Regions from separate parts of the Nocardia sp. NBC_01499 genome, predicted to be linked through region 2. Evidence: riboswitches for the same ligand, from Rfam matches in the RefSeq annotation. Region 2 holds a riboswitch; the other holds the start of a gene.
The links. A riboswitch is a leader RNA that binds a small molecule or an ion and turns the genes downstream of it on or off. The one in region 2 is predicted to bind thiamine pyrophosphate.
Positions count from the first base shown of each region.

Region 1: it holds a riboswitch for thiamine pyrophosphate, as region 2 does, so the genes downstream of both, OG203_RS31840 (purine-cytosine permease family protein) here and thiC (phosphomethylpyrimidine synthase ThiC) in region 2, are expected to answer to the same signal.

Region 1 covers NZ_CP109426.1:6,956,213-6,963,824, forward strand. The annotation lists gene OG203_RS31840 (purine-cytosine permease family protein) at 1-1,387, opposite strand, end outside; TPP riboswitch at 1,384-1,499, opposite strand; gene OG203_RS31845 (AbrB family transcriptional regulator) at 1,756-2,889, shown strand; gene OG203_RS31850 (DUF4254 domain-containing protein) at 2,913-3,371, opposite strand; gene OG203_RS31855 (mechanosensitive ion channel family protein) at 3,808-4,674, shown strand; gene OG203_RS31860 (DUF6401 family natural product biosynthesis protein) at 4,749-5,117, opposite strand; gene OG203_RS31865 (acyl-CoA dehydrogenase family protein) at 5,323-6,498, opposite strand; gene OG203_RS31870 (cystathionine gamma-synthase) at 6,684-7,612, shown strand, end outside.
Region 2 covers NZ_CP109426.1:6,115,435-6,123,046, forward strand. The annotation lists gene OG203_RS27975 (LysR family transcriptional regulator) at 24-902, opposite strand; gene OG203_RS27980 (SDR family oxidoreductase) at 982-1,752, shown strand; gene OG203_RS27985 (hypothetical protein) at 1,901-2,767, shown strand; gene thiC (phosphomethylpyrimidine synthase ThiC) at 2,834-4,483, opposite strand; TPP riboswitch at 4,477-4,584, opposite strand; gene OG203_RS27995 (lipase family protein) at 4,709-6,121, opposite strand; gene OG203_RS28000 (TetR/AcrR family transcriptional regulator) at 6,219-6,908, shown strand; gene fahA (fumarylacetoacetase) at 6,967-7,612, opposite strand, start outside.

The DNA of each region.
Region 1 (7,612 bases), 840 kb from region 2:
AGACGGATTCGCGGCCCGCTACCCGCGCGTGCCGCAGCGTGGAGACACGTCCGACGGCCCACGCGACCAGCAACGCCGCGAGGAATGACAGCAGCGACGCGCTCATCCACGCCTGCTTGGTGAAGTGCAGCTTCTCCTGCACGTCCACCCAGAAGGTGGTCCACACACCGGCATCGCCCGGATTGATCAGCTGGTAGACCGAGAGCCCGGCCAGCCAGGCGACGATCATGCCCCAGCGCGGCGGTGCATCGTCGGCGGTGTTCCACTCGCCCTTCGCGCGCAGGAAGAAGTCGGCGACGAGCACGCCGAGCAGCGGCACGAACACCGAACCGATCAGGCCGAGGAAGCCGAAGTAGTTGGCCATGTTCAGCCGCAGCGCGAGCAGCGTGATCAGCAGGCCGAGCCCGATCGACAGGATCCGCCGGTCGATGCGCGGCGCGAGGTTCTGGATCGAGACGGCGGTGGAGTACACATTGGCGAACGACTGGTCGGCCTCGCGGAGTACGAACACGAAGAAGAACAGCCCGCCGAGGCTGACCTGTAGGAACGGCGAGTACTGGCCATCGCCGGTGGCACGGGCCAGCGCGAACAAGCCGAGCGTGTAGGCCACGATCTGGGTGATCGCGTAGGCCCCGCTCGCCGCGCCGAACGCGGTGCCGGCGCTGCGCGAGTGCCGCGTGTAGTCGGCCGCGACCGGCACCCAGGAGATCGATACCGCCAGCGCGGCGTCGGTGGCGATCCAGAAGAGGTTCCAGTCGGCGCCGAACGGACCGCTGCCGTGCGGGCCTGGATTGGCCGACAGGTCGGGCACGCCCGTGCGGAAGAACTGGATGTAGAACCAGATCAGCGCGATCACCACGCCGACCGTGACGAACCGGCGCAGCATCCGCACCGAGCCGAGCGGCCAGATCGTCAGCACCGTGGTGAGCACCCCGGCGGCCACCACGTAGAGCCAGTGCGGGCCACCGCCGAACAGTTCGTCGGCCGCGTCGCCGATGACGATCAGTTCGAAGGTGCCCCAGCCGATCAGCTGGGCGATGTTCAAAACGGTTGGCAGATAACTGAGTTTCGCGCCGAACAGGCCGCGCAGCAGGACCATCGCCGGCTTGCCGGTCTTGGCTCCCGGCACCGCAGCGAGGCCGAGCATCAGCCCGCCGACGACCGTCCCGACGACCATCGCGAGGATGCCAGCGGAGAGGGAGATCCGCGGCGCGCCGTCGGAATTCGGCGCGAGCACGGTGTACGCGCCGGAGAAGGCGATGAGGCTGACACCCAGATTTGCCCAGAATGCGCTCTGGTCCCAGAAGGACAGCACCTTCGGGGCGGGCTCATCGAGGGTGAAGGGGGCCTCGTGCCGTTCGGAGTTGTGCAGGGTTGGTGAAGACATGCCCGAAACGCTCTTCCTACGCCGGCATTACCCGGACAGGTTCATGCGGTCGGCGAAGCGCTGGGGTCCGCCCTCTCAGCCCGGCCGTGCCCGAGCTCCCGCGGTGGGGGTGGTTCGGGCGAATAGTACACGCGGCGGCGTGTCGGTCCGTGCGATTCGCACCGTCATTGCCCCCGTACAGCCGGGAGCTGCAAGTTCGCTCGGTAGCAATTGTGAATATCGGGTAACGTAGGAGGACCACGCGTCGTTTAGGAAATGTCCGCTCTGAACAGGTAATGGGCTTCATGCGGCCGGGATCACACCGTCTGTTAACCCTGATAACGGAGTCGTTACTGTTTGTTCATTAGCTGCGGCAACAATCACTAGGTATGACTCGGAGGCAAGTGATCGGATGGGTAGCTCTGCTGGCCTCGGTGCTTGCCGGGGCTGAGTTCCTCGATCGAGTGCATTTTCCGGCGCCGCAGATGATCCTCGCGATCCTCGTCGGCGGCGCCCTGGCGTTGGCCGGGAAGTTGCCAGCCCCGATGCCTCGACAACTCTCCTGCGGCGTGCAGTCCATGCTCGGTGTGCTGATGGGCAGCTATCTGGAGGTCTCGCTGCTGTCCAGCATCGGGTTGGCGCTGATCCCCGTGCTGGCCGTCACGGTGGCGACGCTGTTGATCAGCCTGCTTGTCGCGGTGGTGTTCGCCCGATTCGCCCACGTGGAATTGCCGACCGCGACGCTCGGCCTGCTGGCAGGCGGTTCCGCTGCGGTAGTCGCCGTGGCCGACGATATGGACGCGGACCCGCGCCAGGTGGCGTTCATGCAGTACCTGCGGGTCGCGCTGGTCGCGGTGAGCGCCCCGGCCCTCGGGGCGCTGCTGAACAACAGCGGCGACAGCCTGAGCACCCAGCACGCGACGCTCGGCGGCGCGGTCACCAACCCCGATCTGCCGTTCTGGATGATCGTCGGGCGCGGCGACCAGGTCGCCGGGTTGTCCATCGCGGTGATGCTGTGCGTCGTCGGCACCAAACTCGGCAAGCGGCTCAGCCTGCCGAGCCCGGCACTGATCGGGCCGATGCTGGCCTCCGCGGTGCTCACCGCCCTCGGCGTCAGCCACGGGTACGCGCCGACGAACCTGTTCAAGGACCTGCTGTTCGTGCTGATCGGCTTCGAGGTCGGCACCCGCTTCACCAGGAACGTCGTCCGCGAGATGGCCAGGATGATCCCCGGCATGACGGTCACCATCGTCGCGCTGTCCGCCATCGTCGCCGGCCTGGCCTTCGCGGTCGCCACCTTCGTCGACCTCGAGCTGTCCGACATCTACCTGGCCACCACGCCCGGCGGCATCAACGCCGTGCTTGCCACCGCCGAGTCGATGGACGCCAACCTGCCACTGATCACCTGCGTGCAGAGCATGCGGCTGCTGCTGATGGTGTTGATGCTGCCGCTGCTGGCCAAGGGGATGCGCTGGATGACGGCGCGGCAGATAGGGATGCGAGAACCCGAGCTGGCGGTCTGACCCGCCCGGGTTCCGCTGCGCCACTACGCTTTTCGCACCGCGCCGACGAGCAGATCGGTCCATTCGTCGGCCAGTGACGCGAGCCGGTACCACGCCGCGTGCACCCGATCGTCGGAAACCTTATCGGCCGTGTGCAAGAGGTGGCTCGCGTGCGCGTGCGCGGCGGCCATGCGATCGACGGTGGCGCCGAGCGATCCGGCGCGCAGGTGTTCGGTGCAGCTGCGGCGGGGGAGCTGAGTGGCCACCCAGGTGTCGATGGTTGCTACCAATTCGGCTCGGCGGCAATCTATTCCGGCGGCCGCGAGCGGATTGCCGTGGCGCTGCCGGTGCAGGGTCGCCAAACTGCGGGCCCAGTCGATCAGGGGATGGTCGGTGCTCGGATCACCCTGGTGGCTGCCGAAAGCGGCGACCAGTTCGCGTTGATCCGGCAGCGACCGAGCGGCGGCGCCGGTGGCGGGTAGCGCGCGATCACGCACGAACATCGCGGGCTCCCAGCGGATTGTGGCTCGTTCCAGGGCAGGAGACCAACCATCGATCGATGGGGTCGGCTGACTGCGTACTCATCGTGCTCCTCCGGGTGACGTCAGGCGGGAGGCATTGCCCTGATGCCGAATCCGGGATAAGCGTGCGCCGCTTACCTTGGCGTGTCGGTGACATCGAGATGGCACCGCGATGACAGGTCGTAACAATCTTCTCCTCATCGCGTTTGTCCGGTTGTGAGGGAGACCGCTCGGTCGGGGGATGGTCGGCACCGACGGTACGGCCTCCGCGCGCCGGACGTGTTAGCGGTCGCGTCGAAAGCCGCAATGTGGCAAATTATCTGCAAACAGGTGATTCGAGTTATGACGCCGGGGTATAACCGGCCTTGAAGCAGCCTCGGCAACCGCCATGGCGTAATCGGATAGCGAAGGGATGGGCATGTACACCTCCAGTTTGGCTATCGATTTCCAGAAGGGGTTCTCGGACGCGTGGAGTTCGGTGGCCACGTTCGTCCCCAAGCTGGCCGGATTCATTGTCATCTTGCTCATCGGCTGGATCGTCGCGAAGGTCGTCTCGACGATCGTGGACAAGGTGCTCGACCGGCTCGGCTTCGACCGCCTTGTCGAACGCGGCGGCCTCAAGCAGATGATGTCGCGCAGCCGCTACGACGCCTCCGATCTGCTGGCGAAGCTTGCCTACTACGCGATCCTGCTGATCGCGCTGCAGCTCGGCTTCGGTGTGTTCGGCCCGAACCCGGTGAGCGATCTGCTCGACGGCATCGTCTCGTGGCTGCCGAAGGCCGCGGTGGCGATCATCATCATCGTGATCGCCGGTGCGATCGCGTCCGCGGTGCGTGACCTGGTCGGCAACATGCTCGGCGGCCTGTCCTACGGCGCGATGATCGGCCGGATCGCCGCGGTGTTCATCTGGGGCGTCGGCATTGTCGCCGCGCTGAACCAGATCGGGGTGGCCATGTCGGTCACCATGCCGATCCTGATCACCGTGCTCGCCACCATCGGCGGCATCATGGTCGTCGGCATCGGCGGCGGCATGGTTCGCCCGATGCAGCAGCGCTGGGAGAACTGGCTCAGCGGCCTGGAAGAGGAGATGCCCGCGGTCAAGGGGCACGCGGAGGCGTACTCGCGCGGCCGTGAGGATGCCTCGCGTGAGCAGCTATGGATGGATCAGCAGGCCTCGCGCGGCCAGCACTCGCAGCAGTGGGACCAGGGCGCGATGCAGGGTGGTGGTTCGTACGAGCAGTCCGGTGAGTACATGGGTTACCGCGATCCGGGCGAACGCCGCTAAGAACGGCTAGAACGACAAACGCGTCCGCCGTTGGCCTGTGGCCTACGGCGGACGCGTTCTGTCCGGGGGGTGCGTCAGGCGAGTTGCTGCGACGGGTGCAGGCACACGCTCGCCAGGCGCAGCTGAACCCAGTCGGCGTTCGCCCAGCTGCCGAGATCGCTCGGTGCCGCGCTGGTCATGCCGTGCTCGGCCGCGGCCTCGCGCACATGGTCGAGGAGCCCGCGCGCGTAGCCGGCGAGCAGCACGCTCACCGGAACCCGCGCGGCACCCTCGACGCCGAGCTCGAGGATGTCGCGCACGGCCGCGGCGTGCTGATCCAGCGCCGCCGAGAGCGCGGGCAGTTCCGCCGCCGCGGCGAGCGCCGGTACCCCGTGCGTCTTGTGCAGGCGGGTCAATATCTTGCGCGCCGACACTTCGAGCAACGCGGGGCCGAGCAGAAACATGTTCCTATGCTAGCAATCGGCGAGTCTTTATAAAACTGTGACGCTTAACCCAGTCTGTTTTGCCGGAAAAGTGCGGTCCAGCAAATTCGCCGCATTGAAAATGCTTGCGCGCGAACCGGTTCGCCAGAAGCCGAGGATAAATGCGACCGTCCGGTATGCATTTGCGGTTATTCGACTTCCGGCGGTTGAATCCGATGACCGATTGTCACCGGAAGGCGTTGGCGTCGGTCAGTGCGCGGCCGAGCACCAGCTGATGCACTTCCGCGGTGCCCTCGTAGGTGAGCACCGACTCCAGGTTGTTCGCGTGCCGCAGCACCGGATAGTCCAGCGTGATGCCGTTGGCGCCGAGGATGGTGCGGCACTCGCGCGCGATCGCGATGGCCTCCCGCGTGCTGTTCAGCTTCCCGGCGCTCACCTGCTCGGGGGTCACCGTGCCACGATCCTTCAACCGGCCGAGGTGCAGGGCGAGCAGCTGGCCCTTGCCGAATTCCAGGGCCATGTTCGCCAGCTTCGCCTGGGTCAGCTGGTACCCGGCCAGCGGCTTGTCGAACACCTCGCGGGTGCGCGCGTATTCGATGGTCGAGCTCAGGCAGTCGCGGGCCGCGCCGAGCGCGCCGAAGATGATGCCGAACCGCGCCTCGCTCAGACAAGCCAGCGGCGAGGCCAGCCCGCGCGACTCCGGCAGCACGGCATCGGCGGGCAGCCGGACGTCGTCGAAGTCCAGTTCCGCGGTCACCGAGGCGCGCAGCGACAGCTTGCGATGCATCTCGCGCGCGCTGAACCCCGGCGTCCCGGCCGGTACCAGGAAGCCGCGGATCACCTGCCTGCCCTCGTCCTCCGTCTGCGCCCACACCACCGCGATATCGGCCACCGAGCCGTTGGTGATCCACATCTTCGAGCCGTTGAGCACCCAGTCGGTGCCGTCGCGCTTGGCCCTGGTCCGCATGCCGCCGGGGTTGGAACCGAAATCGGGTTCGGTGAGCCCGAAGCAGCCGAGCGCGCGGCCCGCCGCCATCTCCGGCAGCCACTGCTGCTTCTGCTCCTCCGAGCCGTACTTGTGGATCGCGGTCATCGCCAGCGATCCCTGCACCGACACCATGCTGCGCACGCCGGAATCGACGGCCTCCAGCTCCTGGCACGCCAACCCGTACATCGTCGCCGACATGCCGGCACAGCCGTATCCCTCGAGATGCATGCCGAGCAGCCCGACCTCACCGAGCTGCGGCGCGATCTCGCGGGCCGGGAAGGTGCCCTCCTCGAACCAGTCCGCGATGTGCGGTCGCAAGCGTTGATTCGCGAAGGTCGCGACGGCATCGCGGATCTCGCGCTCATCGTCGGACAGCAGGGAGTCGATCGCGAACAGTTCTTCCACAGTCACCATGGGCTAAGCGTAAATGGGAAGGGCACCGGTCAGATCGGGGTCAGCCGAGGAACTCAGCAGAAAATTTCCGGTCCACTCGCGCTAGCTGCGTAACTCGATCGGAACCGGGGTGTGAATATCGACACCGCGCCGGTCCGGGAGAACCAGGGGGTTGCCCGGAGATCGCCCCTGGTTAGGGTAGAGGAATGAGTGAGCTGGGGTTCTCCACACGAGCTGTGCATGCCGGATTCGATCCCGACCCGCAGACCGGCGCGGTGAACGTGCCCATCTACGCGAGTTCGACGTTCGCCCAGGACGGCGTCGGCGGTATGCGCGGTGGTTTCGAGTACGCCCGCACCGGCAACCCGACCCGGTCCGCGCTGGAAGCGAACCTTGCCGCGCTCGAATCCGGCACGTACGGCCGGGCGTTCGCCTCGGGCATGGCCGCCACCGACTGTGCCATTCGCGCCATCCTGCGGCCCGGTGACCACATCGTCATCCCGGACGACGCGTACGGCGGCACCTTCCGCCTGATCGACAAGGTGTTCAGCCAGTGGGGCATCGAGCACTCGCCCGCGCACGTCTTCGATGTGGACGAGATGCGCGCGGCGATCCGGCCGAACACCAAGCTGGTGTGGGTCGAGACCCCGACCAACCCGCTGCTGAGCATCGGCGATATCCCGGCGCTCGCCGATATCGCGCACGGCACCGGCGCGAAGCTGGTGGTCGACAACACCTTCGCCACCCCGTACCTGCAGCAGCCGCTGCTGCTCGGCGCCGACGTCGTCACGCACTCGACCACCAAGTACCTCGGCGGGCACTCCGACGTGGTCGGCGGCGCGCTGATCACCAACGATCCCGAACTCGACGCGGCGTTCGCCTTCCTGCAGAACGGCGCGGGCGCGGTCCCCGGCCCGTTCGACGCCTTCCTCACCCTGCGCGGTACCAAAACCCTTGCCGTGCGGATGGATCGGCACTGCGACAACGCCGAGACCATCGCCGAATTCCTGACCAGGCATCCGGCCATCTCGCAGGTGATCTACCCGGGTCTGCCGGAGCACCCTGGCCACGCGGTCGCCGCCAAGCAGATGCGCCGGTTCGGCGGCATGATCTCGGTGCGGCTGAACGGCGGCGC
Region 2 (7,612 bases):
GTAGTCGTCACACGGGCTTCTGCTCAACGACCCGGCGGAGCGGGCGCGTCGGCTGGCCAGGCGTTCAGGAAATCGGTGATCAGCGGGTTGGTGTCGGCCGTGCGGGTTGCCAGGACGATGCGGACCGGGTCGATGCCCTCGATGGGCACGGTGGTCAGGTCGGGGCGCAGGTGGGGGCGCCGGTCGCCGGTGGCCAGAATCAGCACCGTCCGCTGTTCGGCGACGAGGTCGAGTTTGTCCTCGAACGATTCGTAGTCGATCGGCGCGCTGCGTGCCGCAACCCCATCCGGGCGTGGCTCCATGCGGGCGAAGTCGTTCCACTGCGGGACCGCGTTCGGGCATTGCGGGAGAGCTTCGTCGCCGAGGTCGTCGACGGTCACCGACTCTTTTCCGGCCAGGCGATGGTCGGTGGGGACGACCAGGACCCGCGACTCGGTCCACAGCTCGGTGAGGCGCAGGCGGTCGGTGGGGAAGGGCAGCGGGGCGCGGGCGACCATCGCGTCAACGCGGCGGTCGGCGAGGGCATTGGCATCGTTCCACTCCAGGTGGCGAGTGCGGATGCGGGCCTTGGGGTTTCGATGCCGCAGCTGGCGTACGGCGTGCGTGATCACCAGGTCCTCGACATACCCGATGGTGAACTCGCGCGGGGTGGCGGCATCGCGGGCGGTGCGCTCGGCTTGATCGGCGGCTTGGAGCAGCGCCTGAGCCTGCGGCAGAAAAGCGCGACCGGCTTCGGTGAGCTGGCTGCCCTGCGGGGTGCGGTCGAACAGACGCACGCCCAGATGTTGCTCGAGGCGCTGGATTTGGCGGCTCAGGGACGGCTGCGCGACGTGCAGCACCGCGGCGGCGCGGCCGAAGTTGGCGTGCTCCGCGACGACCGTGAAGTAGCCGACAAGCCGCATATCGAGATCCGATCCGGGAACGCGCACGCTTCGAGCGTACCGACATGCGGTGCGTGCATGACGGGTTGCGGATCAGGTCTTGGACGCCGTCGCCGGCCCGGATTTGAATCGAGACATGGGAAAATACAACGGAAAGCGCGCTCTCGTCACCGGCGGCAGCAGCGGGATCGGCCTGTCGATCGCACGTCTGCTCGCCGCCGAGGGTGCTCGGGTGATGGTCACGGGGCGCACGGAAGCCGCGCTCGAAACGGCGAGTAAAGAGGGTCTGATCGCGCTTCGCAGCGACGCCACCTTACAGGCCGACATCGACGCCCTGGCGGGGCAGGTCGAGGAGACGTTCGGTCAACTGGACGCGGTGTTCCTGAATGCGGGCATCACCGACCATGCGTCGTTGGCGGCGACGACCGAGCAGATGTACGACGCCCTCTTCGCGACCAACACCAAAGGGCCCTTCTTCACCTTGCAGCGGCTACTTCCGCTGCTCGCCGAGGGCAGCGGCGTGGTGCTGACCACCTCGGTCTCGAACGAGCTAGGGATGTCGGACCACAGTGTCTACTCGGCGAGCAAGGCGGCCCTGCGGTCGATGGCGCGAAGTTGGGCGCGCGAACTGCTGCCGCGCGGCGTGCGTGTCAATGCGGTGAGCCCGGGGCCGATCGACACCGGCATTCTGTACAGGAGCCTACCCGCCGAGGTGGCGGATGAGATGTCGGCGGGTTTCGCCGCCCAGAATCCGATGCTGCGCATAGGAATTCCGGAGGAGGTCGCGCGCGCCGCCCTCTTCCTGGCCTTCGACGCGACCTACACCACCGGCGCCGAACTCGCGGTGGACGGTGGCGGCACCCAGTTGTAAGGCGGGACGGCGTACTACTGCCGTCCGCGGACAGCAGCGGCCCGTAAGCGATCAGCTCGTCCCGGCCTGGCCGGCGGCTCGAATTCTTCACTCTCGAACGTATGTTCGATACACTGTGGGTAGTGGTATCGGCCGAGAGCGAGGGGTCATGCGGGAGTCGTCCTCGGGGCTGTTGAAATTGCTGGTCAATGAGGTTGCGGTGCGGCACGGGTATGGGTGTGCGGAGTCGGACGGGGAGTTCGTGCTCGGCGGGCGGGGGGCCGGTCGGCTTGTTGTTCCGTGTACTCGGCTGGAGCGCCGGGTTGCCCGCGCGCCGCGGCAACTGTGGGCGACGCTTGTCGGCGATCGGCTGGATATGCAGATCGCCGACCTGGCCGCCGGTCATCTCGACCTGTCCCGACTGGAGTCCGTACGGACGTTGCTGCGCACCCGGCTGTGCTCGGCGCGGACGAAGGGGCTGATCAACGATGTGCGGCGATTGGTCGCGCCAGGCCTGCTGCAGCGGGTATTGATCGACTTCGGCGACGTCATGACGCCGGTGACCTACACCAGTGCGCAACGTTGGGGCGCAAAGGAATCCGACCTGTTCGGGATCGCCGAGCGCAACACCCGCGCGGATGGCGGGCTCGATCTGATGGCAGCGGAGATCGATGGCATGGACGATGTCGATATCCAAATGCTCTACGGTGCTTCAGATTTCGTCACCGCGCACGTGCGCTGGCTCGACGATTATCCGGTCGTCGGTCCCTGGGGTGCGCTGCTTGTCATCCCGGGTCACACCCACCTGCTCGTCCATCCGATCACCGGCCCAACTGTTTTCGCTGGCACCAGCCTGCTCGCCCAACTACTCGTCGCGGGCGAAGCCGAGTCGAGGCCGGTCAGCCGCGCGATCTACTGGTGGCGCAACCGAATCACCGTCGATATCGCCGCCACCATCCGCGGCAACGGCGACCGGATGGAAGTCGTCCCCGCCGACCACCTCGAGTCGCTGCTCGAGATCATGCGCAGGGACTGAAACGACCGGTTCCCGCACGCCAGGGGGTGCGGGAACCGGATACGTTGTCGGACAGTCGAAATCGAACTACGTGACGATCGGCAAGTACACCGCGTTACCACTGTCGACGAACTCGGCGGACTTCTCCGCCATCCCGGCCTCGATCGCCTCGACATCGGTGAGCTGGTTGCGCGCGGCGTACTCGCGGACGTCCGCGGAGATGCGCATCGAGCAGAACTTCGGGCCGCACATGGAGCAGAAGTGCGCGGTCTTGGCGGGCTCGGCGGGCAGCGTTTCGTCGTGGTACTCCCTGGCCGTGTCCGGATCCAGCGACAGCGCGAACTGGTCGCGCCAGCGGAATTCGAAACGCGCCTTGGACAATTCGTTGTCCCGGTCCTGCGCGTGCGGATGCCCCTTGGCCAGGTCGGCGGCGTGCGCGGCGATCTTGTAGGTGATCACGCCGACCTTGACGTCGTCCCGATTGGGCAGCCCGAGGTGTTCCTTCGGGGTGACGTAGCAGAGCATCGCGGTTCCGGCCTGCGCGATGATCGCCGCGCCGATGGCCGAGGTGATGTGGTCGTAGGCGGGCGCGATATCGGTGGCGAGCGGACCGAGGGTGTAGAACGGCGCCTCCTCGCACAGCTCCTCTTCGAGCCGGACGTTCTCCACGATCTTGTGCATCGGCACGTGCCCCGGGCCCTCGATCATCACCTGCACGCCAAGGGATTTCGCGATCTTCGTCAACTCGCCGAGGGTGCGCAGCTCGGCGAACTGCGCCTCGTCGTTGGCGTCGGCGATGGAACCGGGCCGAAGGCCGTCGCCGAGGGAGAACGTCACGTCGTACTTCGCCAGGATCTCGCACAGCTCCGCGAAGTTGGTGTACAGGAACGATTCCTGATGATGCGCCAAACACCAAGCGGCCATGATGGATCCGCCACGCGAGACGATGCCGGTGACCCGCTTGGCGGTCAACGGCACATAGCGCAGCAGCACGCCCGCGTGCACGGTCATGTAGTCCACGCCCTGCTCGCACTGCTCGATCACGGTGTCGCGGTAGATCTCCCAGGTGAGCTGGGTCGGATCGCCGTTCACCTTCTCCAGCGCCTGATAGATCGGCACGGTGCCGACCGGGACGGGGGAGTTGCGCAGGATCCACTCGCGGGTCTCGTGGATGTTCTTGCCGGTGGACAGGTCCATGATGGTGTCGGCACCCCAACGGGTGGCCCACACCATCTTCTCCACCTCCTCGGCGATCGAGGACGAGACGGCCGAGTTGCCGATGTTCGCGTTGATCTTCACCAGGAACTTCTTGCCGATAATGGTCGGCTCCAGCTCCGGATGCCTGTGGTTGGCGGGAATCACCGCGCGCCCGAGGGCGACCTCGTCGCGCACCAACTCCGGTGTCACCCCCTCGCGGGCGGCGATGAAACGCATCTCCGGCGTGATGATGCCCTGCCGCGCCCAGGCGAGCTGGGTCGGCGGCCCGTCGACCTCGGGCTTGGCCCAGGTATCACGCAATTTCGGTAGGCCCGACTCCAGATCGATCTGGGCTGTGTCGTCGGTGTACGGGCCCGAGGTGTCGTAGACGTCGAAATGCTCGCCGTTCGTCAGGTTGACCCGACGGACCGGAATGCGCAGTCCGTCCACCTCGGTGTAGTGCTTGACACTGCCTTCGATGGGTCCGGTGGTGACGGTATCGATGATCTCGGATCCGTCTTTGGACGTAGCAGTCGCCATGATGTTTCCTCCCTACGCCGGCATTACCCGGTCAGGTTCATACGGTCGACGGCCCTAGCCGTCCTCTCAGCCCGCTGGTGCGAGCCCCCGTTGGTGATGTGAAGTTTTCCGGCCCGACAGTACCCGGCTCCCCGGCGGATCGCCCCATGATCGGACGAGCTGGCTTGGCTAAGAAAGGGCCCTCGACCGAAGGTTTCCGGTCGAGGGCCAGGCACTGGCGCGGAACTAACGCTCGCGGGGGCCGATCGGGAACCCGAGTGCGCCGAAGGTGGCGTTCAGGTTGATCTCGATCTGCGTCAGCAGGGCGTTGTTATCGGCCAGCATGGACACCACATCGTCGGTGTGGCAGCCGACCTGATCGGGTGGGTTCGGTGCGAGCCGCGATTTCATCCAGTTGAGGGCGTCGGGCATGCCGAGCGTCGGCAGGGTCAGATGCTCGCTGAGATGATCGCGTTTGTAGCTGACGGACGCGCCGCCCGCACACCACCACTGGTCGAGCCGGTCATTGCTCCACACCGGCACCGCCTCGTCGAAGACGCCCTGGTAAAGGAAGATCGGCGCGGTGGGGATGTTGCGGCCGAGCACCGTCGAGTCGAAGACTTCCTTGACCTCGGGGACCTTGAGGAAGTCGGCAATCGGGATGGTGAACAGTCGTCCGTAGTCGACGAACATCTGACTGACCGCATTGCGCGGCAGGCATTGCTGCTCGGTCCGGTCCATCAGCGCCTGTCCCTCGGGCGTCAGGTACCGATCGGCCGCTTCCTTGAACTTCGGATAGGCCTTGCGCAAGGAGGAAATGCCGATGCCGACCAGCGAGGAGAACATCGACCCGTTGACGTGCAGCAACGACACCACATCCGAGGTCGGCGCGCCGAGGGCGACGCCCTTGACGTTCAGCTCGGGTGCGTAGCTCGGCTGCATCTCGGCCGCCCAGCCGGAGCTCATGCCGCCGCCGGAGAAACCCCACATCGCGACCGGGGTATTCGCGCCGTCCAGGCCGAGCGGCTGGAAACCTTCGGCGGCACGAATGCCGTCGAGGGTCATGTAGCCGGGTTCCTTCGGCACCGTGAGGTGACCGTCGAGACCCTCGTAGTCCGGCACCGAGATCGCCCAGCCCTGGCTGATCAGCGCCGCGATCCCGATCAGTTCGCTTTGCGAGTGGATGCCCTCGAGCCCGGCCAGGCCCGAACCCTGTTGCAGCACATACGACGGCGAGCAGTCGTTACTTGCGCTGTCGTAGTAGAACTGCAGCGAAACCAGCGGCCGGGACCGGTTCGGATCCGCGCCCGCGGGCAGGATGACCGTGGTGACGGCGACGGTGGGCTGTTCGTTGAGATCGGTGGTGCGGTAGAGCAACTGCCAGGAACGCACGTTCAACGGCAGCACGGTCAGCGCCGCAAGGTGCACCTCTCGCGAGCGGAGAATCGCGCCTTGCGCTTGGGCCTCGAAACCTTCGGGGGGTTGGTAGAACGAGTCATCATGCGGGAGCGGCATCGCGGCGGCCGGTGCGGGCGCGACCGCGCCGGACAGCAGCACGGTTGCCACGGCGATCGCCATCGTCACGAGCACCGCCACCCCGCGTATGCCGGGTATTCCGGTCCGCGGGCGGCCGGTCGGATCACCATTGATCACTGACACGTATGCGTCCTTCCTCATCAACGTGACAGAAATTACAACACGGGAACGTGTTATCAACAAGATCTCTTTCTAAACGTCATCAAGCTATGGTCGAGGTATGACCCGCAGCAAATCCGCCGCGCGGCCTGCCGAGGGGCCGGCTCGCCGCCGGATCCGTGGACTCGACGCCGAACAGCGCAGCGCACAGCGGCGCAATCAGCTGCTCGACGCGGCCACCGAACTGTTTGCCGAGCACAGCTATTCGGGGACATCGATCGAGCAGATCTGCCAGCGCGCCTATGTCGGAACCAAGGGGTTCTACGACCATTTCGAGAGCAAGGAAGCGTGCTATGTCGCGCTGCTCCAGCAGCTCACCGCGCAGATTCAGCAACGAGTGATCACCGGTTCCGTCGCTGCCGCCGAGCTGGCCTGGCCGGAGCGCGCCGCGCCGGTGATCCAGGCATTCGTGCATGCCATCGCCGACGACCCGCGCTTGGCCAAGGTGACTTTCGGTGAGGCGGGCGGTATTTCGCCGACGGTGGAGCGAATTCGCCGCAGCAACCGGCGCTGGGCCGGTGCCTTCCTCGACCGGGAATGGGCGGGCGAACCCGACGGTGACGCGGCCGTGCAACGCGGCAGGCTCGCGTTGGCGCTGGCCACCATCGGCGGCATGTTCGAACTCGTCGCGGACTGGCTGCACCATCACGACGACGGCGGCACCCCGGACGGGGTCGGCCTGCTCGTCGAGGATCTGACCCGGTTCATCACGGTGGTCTACACCGGCCGGAAAGATGTTGCGGGACAGTAGATTATAGATACGACGCGAGCCGGGTCGGTGATTATCGACCCGGCTCGCGTCGTGCTTGTTATCCGAGCGGGTTGGCGGGCCGGATGCGGCCCCTGACCTCGCCGAGGCCGATACGTCGCATGTCAGGACCCGGCGCGGACGCGGTGATGACCACCTCGTCGCCGTCCTCCAGGAAGGTGCGTTTCTGGCCGTTCACCAGGATGGGTTCGCTACCGCCCCAAGACATTTCGATGAACGACCCGCGCTGGTCTGGTTCCGGACCGGAGATGGTGCCGGAGGCGTACAGGTCGCCGGTGCGGGTCGCCGCGCCGTTCGCGGTGAGGTGGGCCAGCATCTGCGCGGGTGACCAGTACATGCGGGAGAAGGGCGGGTGCGAAACCACTTCGCCGTTCCAGGACACCGTCAGATCGATGTCGAGGCTCCACGGTTCCTTTTCCCGCAGGTAGGGCAGGGGTTCGGGGGACTGCTCGGGTGTCGGCACCCGCGCGGATTCCAGTGCGGCCAATGGCGTGACCCAGGGCGCGATCGATGTCGCGAAGGACTTGCCGAGGAAGGGGCCGAGTGGCTGGTACTCCCAGGCCTGGATGTCGCGGGCGGACCAGTCGTTGACCAGCGCGACACCGAAGACGCGCTCGGCGAACTCGCCGGTCTCGACGGGATCGCCGAGTTCGGAGCCGACCCCGACCAGGAAGCCGAGCTCGGCC